3 regions of the Alloalcanivorax xenomutans genome follow, and region 3 is predicted to be linked to each of the others. Evidence: predicted binding sites of a transcription regulator. Region 3 holds the regulator's gene; each other region holds the start of a gene.
What was found. The regulator LexA, encoded in region 3, represses DNA repair genes until DNA is damaged. The targets are predictions, from matches to a motif close to TACTGTNTANNTANACAGTA.

Region 1: the regulator LexA is predicted to act here: its motif matches at 1,554-1,573, upstream of uvrA (excinuclease ABC subunit UvrA).
Region 2: the regulator LexA is predicted to act here: its motif matches at 1,663-1,682, upstream of recA (recombinase RecA).

Annotation. Positions count from the first base shown of each region.
Region 1 is NZ_CP136538.1:3,771,712-3,774,987, reverse strand. It holds gene uvrA (excinuclease ABC subunit UvrA) at 1-1,540, opposite strand, end outside; gene RYH70_RS17380 (LuxR C-terminal-related transcriptional regulator) at 1,673-2,320, opposite strand; gene RYH70_RS17375 (MFS transporter) at 2,552-3,276, shown strand, end outside.
Region 2 is NZ_CP136538.1:2,989,611-2,992,886, reverse strand. It holds gene RYH70_RS13740 (8-oxoguanine deaminase) at 1-696, shown strand, start outside; gene RYH70_RS13735 (DUF5062 family protein) at 712-948, opposite strand; gene RYH70_RS13730 (CinA family protein) at 1,148-1,627, shown strand; gene recA (recombinase RecA) at 1,823-2,860, shown strand; gene RYH70_RS13720 (regulatory protein RecX) at 2,829-3,276, shown strand, end outside.
Region 3 is NZ_CP136538.1:1,858,623-1,861,898, forward strand. It holds gene RYH70_RS08725 (TatD family hydrolase) at 1-270, opposite strand, end outside; gene RYH70_RS08730 (DUF1499 domain-containing protein) at 267-665, opposite strand; gene lexA (transcriptional repressor LexA) at 1,029-1,643, opposite strand; gene RYH70_RS08740 (cyclic nucleotide-binding domain-containing protein) at 1,985-2,647, shown strand; gene RYH70_RS08745 (universal stress protein) at 2,720-3,178, opposite strand.

The DNA.
Region 1 (3,276 bases), 1.9 Mb from region 3:
GTTCGTCGAGCACATACATCACCCCCACCAGGCCGGCGCCGATCTGGCTGGCCAGGCGGATGCGCTGAGCTTCACCACCAGACAAGGTCTCGGCGCTGCGCTCCAGGGTCAGATAGTCCAGGCCGACATTGACCAGGAACTGCAGACGATCGCGGATTTCCTTGAGAATCTTCTCGGCGATTTCGCCCCGGCTGCCGGCCAGTTTCAACTGATCGAAATAGTCGAACGCCTTGCCTACCGCCATGCGTACCACCTGGGGCAGCGTGATCTCGTCGATGAACACATGCCGGGCGGCTTCCCGAAGCCGGGAACCGTGACAGCTCGGACAGGTGGAGGTGGACAGGTAAGTGGCCAGGTCCTCTCGTACCGCCTCCGATTCGGTTTCCCGGTAGCGGCGCTCCATGTTGGGGATGATGCCCTCGAACGGATGGTTGCGGCTGATGATGTCTCCGCGGTCGTTGAGATAGCGGAATTCCACGTTTTCCTTGCCGGTACCGTAGAGGATCTTCTTGCGAACGGCTTTGCTCAGCTTCTTGAACGGCACGTCCATATCGAAGCCAAGGCTGTCCGCCAGAGAGGTGAGCATCTGGAAGTAATAAACGTTGCGGCGATCCCAGCCGCGAATCGCGCCCTCGGCCAGGGACAGTTCATCACTGGTGATGACCTTGTCCTCGTCGAAGAATTGTTTGACGCCAAGACCGTCGCAGCTCGGGCAGGCGCCGGCCGGGTTGTTGAACGAGAACAGACGCGGCTCCAGCTCCGGGATGGAATAGCCGCAGTGTGGGCAGGCGAACTTGGCCGAGAAGGTGATTTCCTCGCCCTTGCCGTCCATGGGGGCGATCACCGCGATGTCATCCGCCAGGTGCAGGGCGGTCTCGAACGATTCGGCCAGCCGGTTCTGCAGATCCGGGCGCACCTTGAAGCGATCCACCACCACTTCGATGGTGTGCTTCTTGTTTTTGTCCAGGGTGGGGGTGTCGTCCATATCGTGGATACGGCCGTTCACCCGCGCCCGCACGAAGCCCTGGGCACGCAACTCATCGAACAGATGGAGATGCTCGCCTTTCTTCTCTCGTACCACCGGTGCCAGCAGCATCAGCCGGGCGCCGTCTTCCATGGCGATCACCTGATCCACCATCTGACTGATGGTCTGGGCCGCCAGCGGCGTATCGTGCTCGGGACAGCGTGGCTCGCCCACCCGGGCGAACAGCAGGCGAAGATAGTCGTAGATCTCGGTAATGGTGCCCACGGTGGAGCGCGGGTTATGGCTGGTGGACTTCTGCTCGATGGAGATCGCCGGACTCAGCCCTTCGATGTGGTCGACATCGGGCTTTTCCATCATCGACAGGAACTGCCGGGCGTAGGTGGACAGTGACTCCACGTAGCGGCGCTGCCCTTCCGCGTAGAGCGTGTCGAACGCCAGCGATGATTTACCGGAACCGGATAAGCCGGTGATCACCACCAGCTTGTCCCGTGGAATGTCCAGATCCACGTTTTTCAGGTTATGGGTACGGGCACCGCGCACCAGAATGGTATCCATGGGTACTGCCACCTACTGTCAAAATGAACAGTGGAGTATAGGGGAAATGTTATGAAGGAGAAAAGAAATCAACGGCCGGACGGCAATGCCATCGGAAGGGCCGACACGCCGATGCGTGTCAGCCGGTGCGGGTTACAGGTTTTCCTGGGCCCAGTTCACGGCCTGCAGGCGGTTGGAGGCGTTGATCTTCTTGAAGATATTGTAGATGTGGGTCTTGATGGTGTGCGGGCTGAGGTTCAGAGCCGTGGCGATTTCAGAGTTCTTGGCGCCGGTGGCCATCACCTTGAGCACTTCCACTTCGCGATCGGTCAGGTTCACCTCGCTGCGTGAGAAGGTCTTGTTGAAAGCGCGGCTCTTCACCAGGTATTGCTGCAGCACCTTGCGCGGGAACCACAGTTCGCCTTCGAAGATCGCCTTGATGCCCTTGGTCAGCAGGCCCTGGGGGCAGTCGTGCAGGAAACCGCCGTTGACCATCGGCAGTCCGGCCAGGCGCGACAGGGAAGCATCGTCGTCCACATTGAAGACGCCGGTGAGCACGTCGCAATCCAGGCGCTGATCCACGGCCAGGAGGTGATTGATGACGTCGTTGACGTCCACCGAGTGGTAATCCACCAGGAACAGGTTCTGCTCCGCTCCTGCGAGATCGTCTTCGGCTACCATGTCGACCGTTTTCACGGCGGTGGCGGGAATGGACTCCTTAGCGAGAAACTCGGTAAGCAGGGCGTTTTGCAGGTGCTGGTTACCAACCACGTACACCTTCTGAGCGGGGATTTTATCCATGGAGTCTTCCGTGATGCGCTGAGGCTATCGGAGTGGCTACGAAAAATACCGTATTGTGCAAAAATCTATCACCCCTGGCGGGGCGGTTCAATTTGCTATTGCCTTAAGTGACAAGGTTTTACAGGTTCGAGCTTGACCAGAGAGCCGCCGAGGCGTTTTGTCCCCGCCCGGTGCCGGGGGAATCTGATACACTTGCCGCCCCCTAACCAGCCGCACCGGTTGCCAATCATCATGACGGACGAGTCCACCGCCGCCCTGCGGCGCACGGAAATCAGTACCAGCAGTTCTCTGGCCGCGATTTTTGCCCTGCGCATGTTCGGGTTGTTCATGATCCTGCCGATCTTTGCCGTATTCGGCGGACAGCTCGAGGGCGCCACACCACTGCTGATTGGTACCGCCATCGGTGCCTACGGGCTGATGCAGGCGTGTCTGCAGATCCCTTTTGGCATGCTCTCCGACCGTTTCGGGCGCCGTCCGATGCTGTTGATCGGCCTGGCCCTGTTCATGGCCGGTGGGGTGGTGGCGGCGCTCAGTGACACCATATATGGCGTCATCCTGGGGCGTGCCTTGCAGGGATCCGGCGCCATTGCCAGTGTCATTATGGCGCTGATTGGCGATGTAGTGAGCGAGCGTAACCGCACCAAGGCCATGGCCTTGATCGGAATGTCGGTGGGCGGTTCCTTCATCCTGGCACTGATTCTGGGGCCGCTGCTGGCTCACTGGCTGGGGCTCAGCGGCCTGTTCTGGCTGACCGTGGCGCTCGGTGCCGTGGCGTTGCTGGTAGCGCTGCGCGTACCGGCGCCCAAGGTCATGCTCGATGAGGCACTGCCGCCATCGCAGCGGTTCCGGCGGGTGCTGGGCAGCGCGGATCTGCGCCGTCTGGATCTGGGCATTCTGGTGTTGCACCTGACCATGACCGCGTCCTTCGTGGTGCTGCCCAAATTATTGCAAACCCG
Region 2 (3,276 bases), 1.1 Mb from region 3:
GAGGAACTGGATGAGGAGGATTACTGCCTGGCCCAGTACGGCATGCGTTCGGTGGCGTTCGCGGAGTCAGTGGAATGGCTCGGTGAGGATGTGTGGTTCGCCCACGGTATCTTCCTCGACGACGAGGAGATCGCGCTGCTGGCCCGCACCGGCACCGGTATCGCCCACTGCCCCAGCGCCAACATGCGCTGCGGGCAGGGCATCGCCAAGGTGCGCCAGTTGCTGGACGCCGGGGTGCCGGTGGGGCTGGGGGTGGACGGTTCCGCCTCCAACGATTCCAGTAATCTGTTCCTGGAGGCGCGCATGGCGATGATGCTGCAGCGGGTGGCGCCGGCCCGTTACCGTTCGGAAGCGCCGGGCGGGCGGGGCGGATTCGGCGGCGATCCCGGGGCACTGTCGGCCCGGGAGGTGTTAACCCTGGCCACCCGCGGCGGCGCCCGCTTGCTGGGCCGGGATGACATCGGTCATCTGGCACCGGGGATGAGCGCGGACTGGGTGGCGGTGGATATGAATCACCTGTCCTTCGCCGGCGCGCAGCGGGATCCGCTGGCGGCGCTGGTAATGTGCGGGCCCTTTCTGGCCAGTCAGGTCATGGTCAATGGCCGAATGCGGGTTCGGGATGGCCAACTGCTTGGCACGGAACCCGCGGTGCTGATACGGGAACACGCCCGGGCCATGACGCGTCTGTATCAGTAGAGGGGGCAGCGCAGGCTACGGTTGTTTCGACGCCCAGATCGCCAGCTTATGCTGGATCGACTGCTGGGAAACCTGATCCTCCGGCAGTGGCTGGATGACCTTGTCATGAACCAGCAGGCGGTAAATGTACTCCAGCTTCAGTGCCGCCGAATCGGTGGGCTCGAACTCGACCACGCCCCGCTTCTCGCCGTACTCCATGCCGAGTGCGATGGCTTTCTTGACCCATTCCTTCTCATTCTTGAGCTTTTTCATGATGACTCCGAAGGCCAGGGGCTACTTACGGCCCAGAGTAACAAAGCCGATGGAAGGATGCCCTGTGTTTCCCTTCGGTTTCGGGGCGCCAGTCCGTGAACCGGTGGCCGGTTTGCTGGATCACCGGTGGGCAGCGTCGGTAAAGTCCGCCATCATGGATGGCGATTTTTTTGATCTTCTCTGAACATCAGGAGTCACCATGACCATACCCGAGCAGGTCACTGCATTGGCCGACACCCTGCGTGAACGGGGCCTGCGCGTGGCCACCGCCGAGTCCTGCACCGGCGGCGGCATCGCCCGCGAAATGACGGAGCTGGCCGGATCCTCGGACTGGTTCGAATGCGGCTTCGTCACTTACTCCAACGAGGCCAAGCAGAGCATGCTGGGTGTCTCGGAAGCGATTCTGGCCAGCGCCGGCGCGGTCAGTGAACAGACCGTCCTGGCCATGGCCCGGGGCGCGTTGGGGCGTTCCCGGGCGGATCTGGCGGTGGCGGTGAGCGGCGTGGCGGGGCCCGGCGGCGGCAGCGCCGATAAGCCGGTGGGCACGGTGTGGATCGCCTGGGCGCAGCAGCCGGACTGGGCCCGCGCCGAGCGATTCCACTTCGACGGTGATCGTGGGCAGGTCCGGCATGCTACCATCGCCGCCGCCCTGGAAGGGCTGCTGGCCCGCCTCGAATAAGGGGGGGTTGCAGTGGCGCGGGACAGTGTCCATAATGCTGTCCTTATAGACAGTGCTGATCAAAGGGTCAGGCCGAAGGACGCTCGCCGGCCAACGATCAGCAGGCTCTTGCCAGGGCACATGCCGGTCAGCGGCGAGCCACGGCGTCATTAAGGAATAAGCGGAATCCAGGAATAAACGGACAGGGGTCATTCAATGAGCGATAAAGGTAAAGCACTTTCCGCGGCACTGTCGCAGATCGAGCGGCAGTTCGGCAAAGGTTCAGTGATGCGCATGGGCGACCGCAAACGCGAGCGCATGCCCTCCATCTCCACCGGATCCCTGGGCCTGGATATCGCCCTGGGCATTGGTGGTCTGCCCAAGGGCCGGATCGTGGAAATCTACGGTCCTGAATCTTCCGGTAAAACCACGCTGACTCTGAGCGTTATCGCCCAGGCCCAGCGCAAAGGCGCCACCTGCGCTTTCGTCGACGCCGAGCACGCGCTCGACCCGGATTACGCCGAGAAACTGGGCGTCAATGTGGACGACCTGATCGTGTCCCAGCCGGACACCGGTGAGCAGGCACTGGAAATCACCGACATGCTGGTGCGCTCCGGCGCGGTGGATGTGGTGATCGTCGATTCCGTGGCGGCGCTGGTGCCGAAAGCGGAAATCGAAGGCGAAATGGGCGACGCCCACGTGGGCCTGCAGGCCCGCCTGATGAGCCAGGCGCTGCGCAAGATCACCGGTAACGTGAAAAACGCCAACACCCTGGTGGTATTCATCAACCAGATCCGCATGAAGATCGGTGTGATGTTCGGCAATCCGGAAACCACCACCGGCGGTAACGCGCTGAAGTTCTACTCCTCCGTGCGTCTGGACATCCGCCGTATCGGCGCGGTGAAGCAGGGTGACGAGGTGACCGGTAACGAAACCCGGGTCAAGGTGGTGAAGAACAAGGTCTCGCCGCCGTTCAGACAGGCTGAGTTCCAGATCCTTTACGGCCAGGGCATCAACCAGCTCGGCGAGGTGCTGGACCTGGGCGTGCAGCAGGGCCTGGTGGACAAATCCGGCGCCTGGTACGCCTACCAGGGCAACAAGATCGGCCAGGGCAAGCAGAACGCCTGTGATTATCTGGCCGAGCATCCAGAGGTGGCGGACGCCATCGAGAAGGAAATCCGGGCACGCCTGTTGGGTACACCGGCGGAAGAGAGCGCCGAAAATGCGGCCCAGCCAGAGTCCACGGAAGAGTAAAGACGGCGCCCCGGCCCCCGCCGATGCCGCCCAGGGGCGCCAGTATGCGGTCAGCTTGCTGGCGCGCCGGGATCACTCCCGCCACGAACTGCGCGCCAAGCTGACGCACAAGTTCGGCGCGGCGCTCTGGCTGGACGAAGTGCTGGCCTGGTGCGAGGAGCAGGGCTTCCTGGATGACCGGCGTTTCGCCGGTTTTTTTGTCCGTTCAAGAATCGAACGGGGACAGGGGCCGCTGCGCATTCGCGCCGAACTGCAACAGAAAGGGGTGGGGGAGGCGCTGGTTACCGAGGCGCTGAGTGAAGCCGAGTGCGATTGGTTCGCCCTTGCCACCGAGGTCCTGGGCCGGCGCTTCCGGCATCCGCCGGCGGACCAGAAGGAAAAAGCCAAACAGCTGCGTTTTCTGCAGGGCCGCGGCT
Region 3 (3,276 bases):
CCGTAATTCCGACAGAATCCCGTCGTTACAGAAGCGGGCACTATGCGGATGCAGGCCGGCGGTACAGAGCAGGCCCTGATCGGGGTAGCGTTGGCACAGCGCCAGTGCTTGCCGGGATTCCTCGACGTTGGTGCCGGTCAGCAGCAGGCGGCTGACGCCGGCCCGCCGGGCCCGTTGCAGTACCGCTTCACGGTCGTCGGCGAACTGGCGGTCGGTGAGGTTGACACCGATGTCCGCCCATTCACACGCACTGGGGTCAGGCATACTCATCCGGCGCCTTGCCCCTGAACCGGTGTCAGGCCGCCCAGCCGTTCCTCAAGCCGCTCACGCAGATCCTCCACCCGGCGCCGGTTGGCGCCGAAATCGTAGTATCCGACCCGCGAGGCGGAGCGCACTTCAATACCGCCATTCTCGTGCACATAGAAAGTGACGTCATCAACGAAGCGAAGCACGCGGCTGGTGAAGCGTGCCTGCAAGCGTGCCGGCCCTACCTGTTCGAAACTGACACGGGGCAGGGTGGCCAGCACTTCGCGCAGCAGTTTCAGACTGCCGGCACGGTCGGCGTAGCCGGGAAGAGGCGCCACCCGGTGCCGTTCATCCGTGGCCAGGCTGGACACGCAATTGGGTGAGGACGGGCAGGGTGCTAGCAAACGGGTGTCGTTCATGGCAAAGCTACTCAGCAATAACAAACCACAGGCACAGAGAACACGGCGGGCATGCCGTGAGAGAACCCGTGATGCGCCCCCGGCGCTTGGCATCCGCTGGGATGCCCGACCCTCCCTGGCACGTCGACTGATGTCGCCGTTATCACTGTTTATCCTTGGTCCTGACCGTCCTGTTCATGGAAACTCTGTCTCAGGGTACGTCTCAGGGTGTCTCCATGGCGTCTACGGAAGGTCGTGGCCTTTCATTCCCTGGCCATCAATGTGGCGACAACAGGACCACGGGCGCCATGGAGAAAACGCAAATGCGTGCGTAGTCTAACTGGCACTAACGCATTTTGTCTCTTCGGGGGCGGCGAATGGCTCTTAATGCGCGTTCGGATCGCGGATCAGGCCGACGAACACACCTTCGATGATCAACTGATCCGCGGGCACCTGAATCGGTTCGTAGTCTTCGTTGGCCGGCAGCAAGGTGGCATCGGATTTGTTCAGCCGCAACGTTTTCACCGTCACTTCCTCGCCGATGCGGGCCACCACGATTTCACCGGAACGGGCCGTTTCACTCTTGCGCACGGCGATCAGATCGCCGTCGAAGATGCCGGCGTCGATCATGCTGTCGCCCTGCACCTGGAGCAGATAGGTGGGCCGCTGGCGAAACAATCCACGTGGCACCGGTACCGTGCGCTGCACGTTTTCCACCGCCTCGATCGGGGTGCCGGCGGCCACCTTGCCCACCACCGGTAATTCATCCTCGTCGCCGAGGGCCGACTCCAGGAGCTGAATGCCGCGGGAGCGGTCGCTGTGCAGGCGGATATAGCCTTTACGCTCCAGTGCCCGCAGGTGATCGGAGGCGGCGTTCTTGGACTGGAACCCCATTCTTTCGGCGATTTCCGCCCGGGTGGGGGCCATGCCGGTGTCCGCCTGTGAATCACGGATGCAATCCAGCACCTGCTGCTGGCGGAGGGTCAGTTTGCTGCTCATGTCGGTCTCCTGTGGGTCGCCACAACGGGAATGGCATACTGATAATACGAACAGTACAATATGTCCAGTGTTTTTGTCATTCCAATGTTGTTGCGAGGTGCTCTTCGCTCGCCTTGCGCGGCCATCCCGGCTAGGCTATGCGCTCGGCGCTTCCCGGGGGGGAAGGCGGCGTCGTGGCGTTGTATTCGCTGCCAAGACAGCTTCCCGCGGAGGGGCCATGGAGCCGCTGTAGGAGCTTGCCGTGCAAGCGAATAGCGCTGCATTCCGGGAATTAGCTTGCAGGGCAAGCTCCCGCAGCAGCCTTTCAGCGAATGGTGAGGCTGCCGTGGATTGGGGGGGAAATGAAGCAAGCCGAGTGGCAACGTTCTCAGCAGGCGCGGGTGGAGTCATTACTTTCCGGCGTGCCGTTTTTCAATGAAGTATCCCGCGACGATGCCGACCAGCGAGCCTTGCTGCTGGCCGGGACCCGGATTCTTGAAGCCGCGCCGGGCGAGGTGGTGATTCGGGCCGGGGCCGAGGCCAGCGGGCTTTATTTTTTGCTGCGTGGAGAGCTGTGGGTGCTTGGCGAGGGCACGCCGCCACCCGTGGTGTACCGGGTGTCGCCGGGGGAGGTGTTTGGCGCTTTGTCCCTGCTGCTGGCGACGCCGCGCAGCGCCACCTTGAAGGTGGCGGAAAAAGTGGCGGAGGAAGACCAGGCGAAACCAGCGGTGCTGGCGCGCTTGTCGTTCGCCGATTTCGATCAGCCGCGGGTGGCGTTATTCAGTCTTGCAACCCGCCTGGCGCTGTTTCACATGCTGGTGCATCAGATTCGCTGGGCGGTGGAGGTGCAGCGCCTGGCGGCGCCGGACGCGGAACTGGAGGCGGCTCTGCGCAAGATCCCGGTTTATCAGGGCGAGAAGGGAACCGCGCAGGAACTGGCGGCACTGCGTGAACAGGCGCGGGCGCTGGCGGCGCTGTTATGCCGCTGGAACGATCACCCCCGTGCCGGGCCGGCGATGACGTGACGGCTCACCCCGGCCGGCTGCTGGCCGGGCGATCTGCACAAGGCGCGGATTGGTTGGGCTGGGCCGGTGCCCTCAGTCCGCTTTCTTGTCCTTGCGCTGGACTTTCACCGCCAGCACGTCGCAATGGGCTCCGGGCACCAAGCCGCGGGCGGTGGAGCCCAGCAGCAGAGCCAGGCCGCTGCGGGTGTGGCTGCCCACCACGATCAGATCCACGCCCAGCGCATCGGCCTTGTCGACGATGGTCTTTTCGATGGAACCCAGCTCAACGTGGATGCGATCCTCGCCGATCTGGTACTGGCGAGCGTATTCCAGGGCGGTTTCGCGGGCCTGCTTGACCAGCCCGCTTTGCAGGTCGGTGACGTCCATGGGCACATCCGCGCCATAGGCCAGCGCCAGCGGCTCGATCACATGAATCAGATGCAACTCGCCGGTGGCATTACCTTCCAGCACCCCGGCGGCACGGCAGAGGATGTCGGCGGACTCGTCACTGCAATCGATGGCGACAAGAATTCTTTGATACGGAGCAGTCACGGCGGTCTCCCTCGAACGCTTTTCACCGAGTATAGCCCGCTCCCGGGAAGCGGTCGATTGATGCTGATCAAGGCCCGCCCGGCGGCCGATCCCGCCTG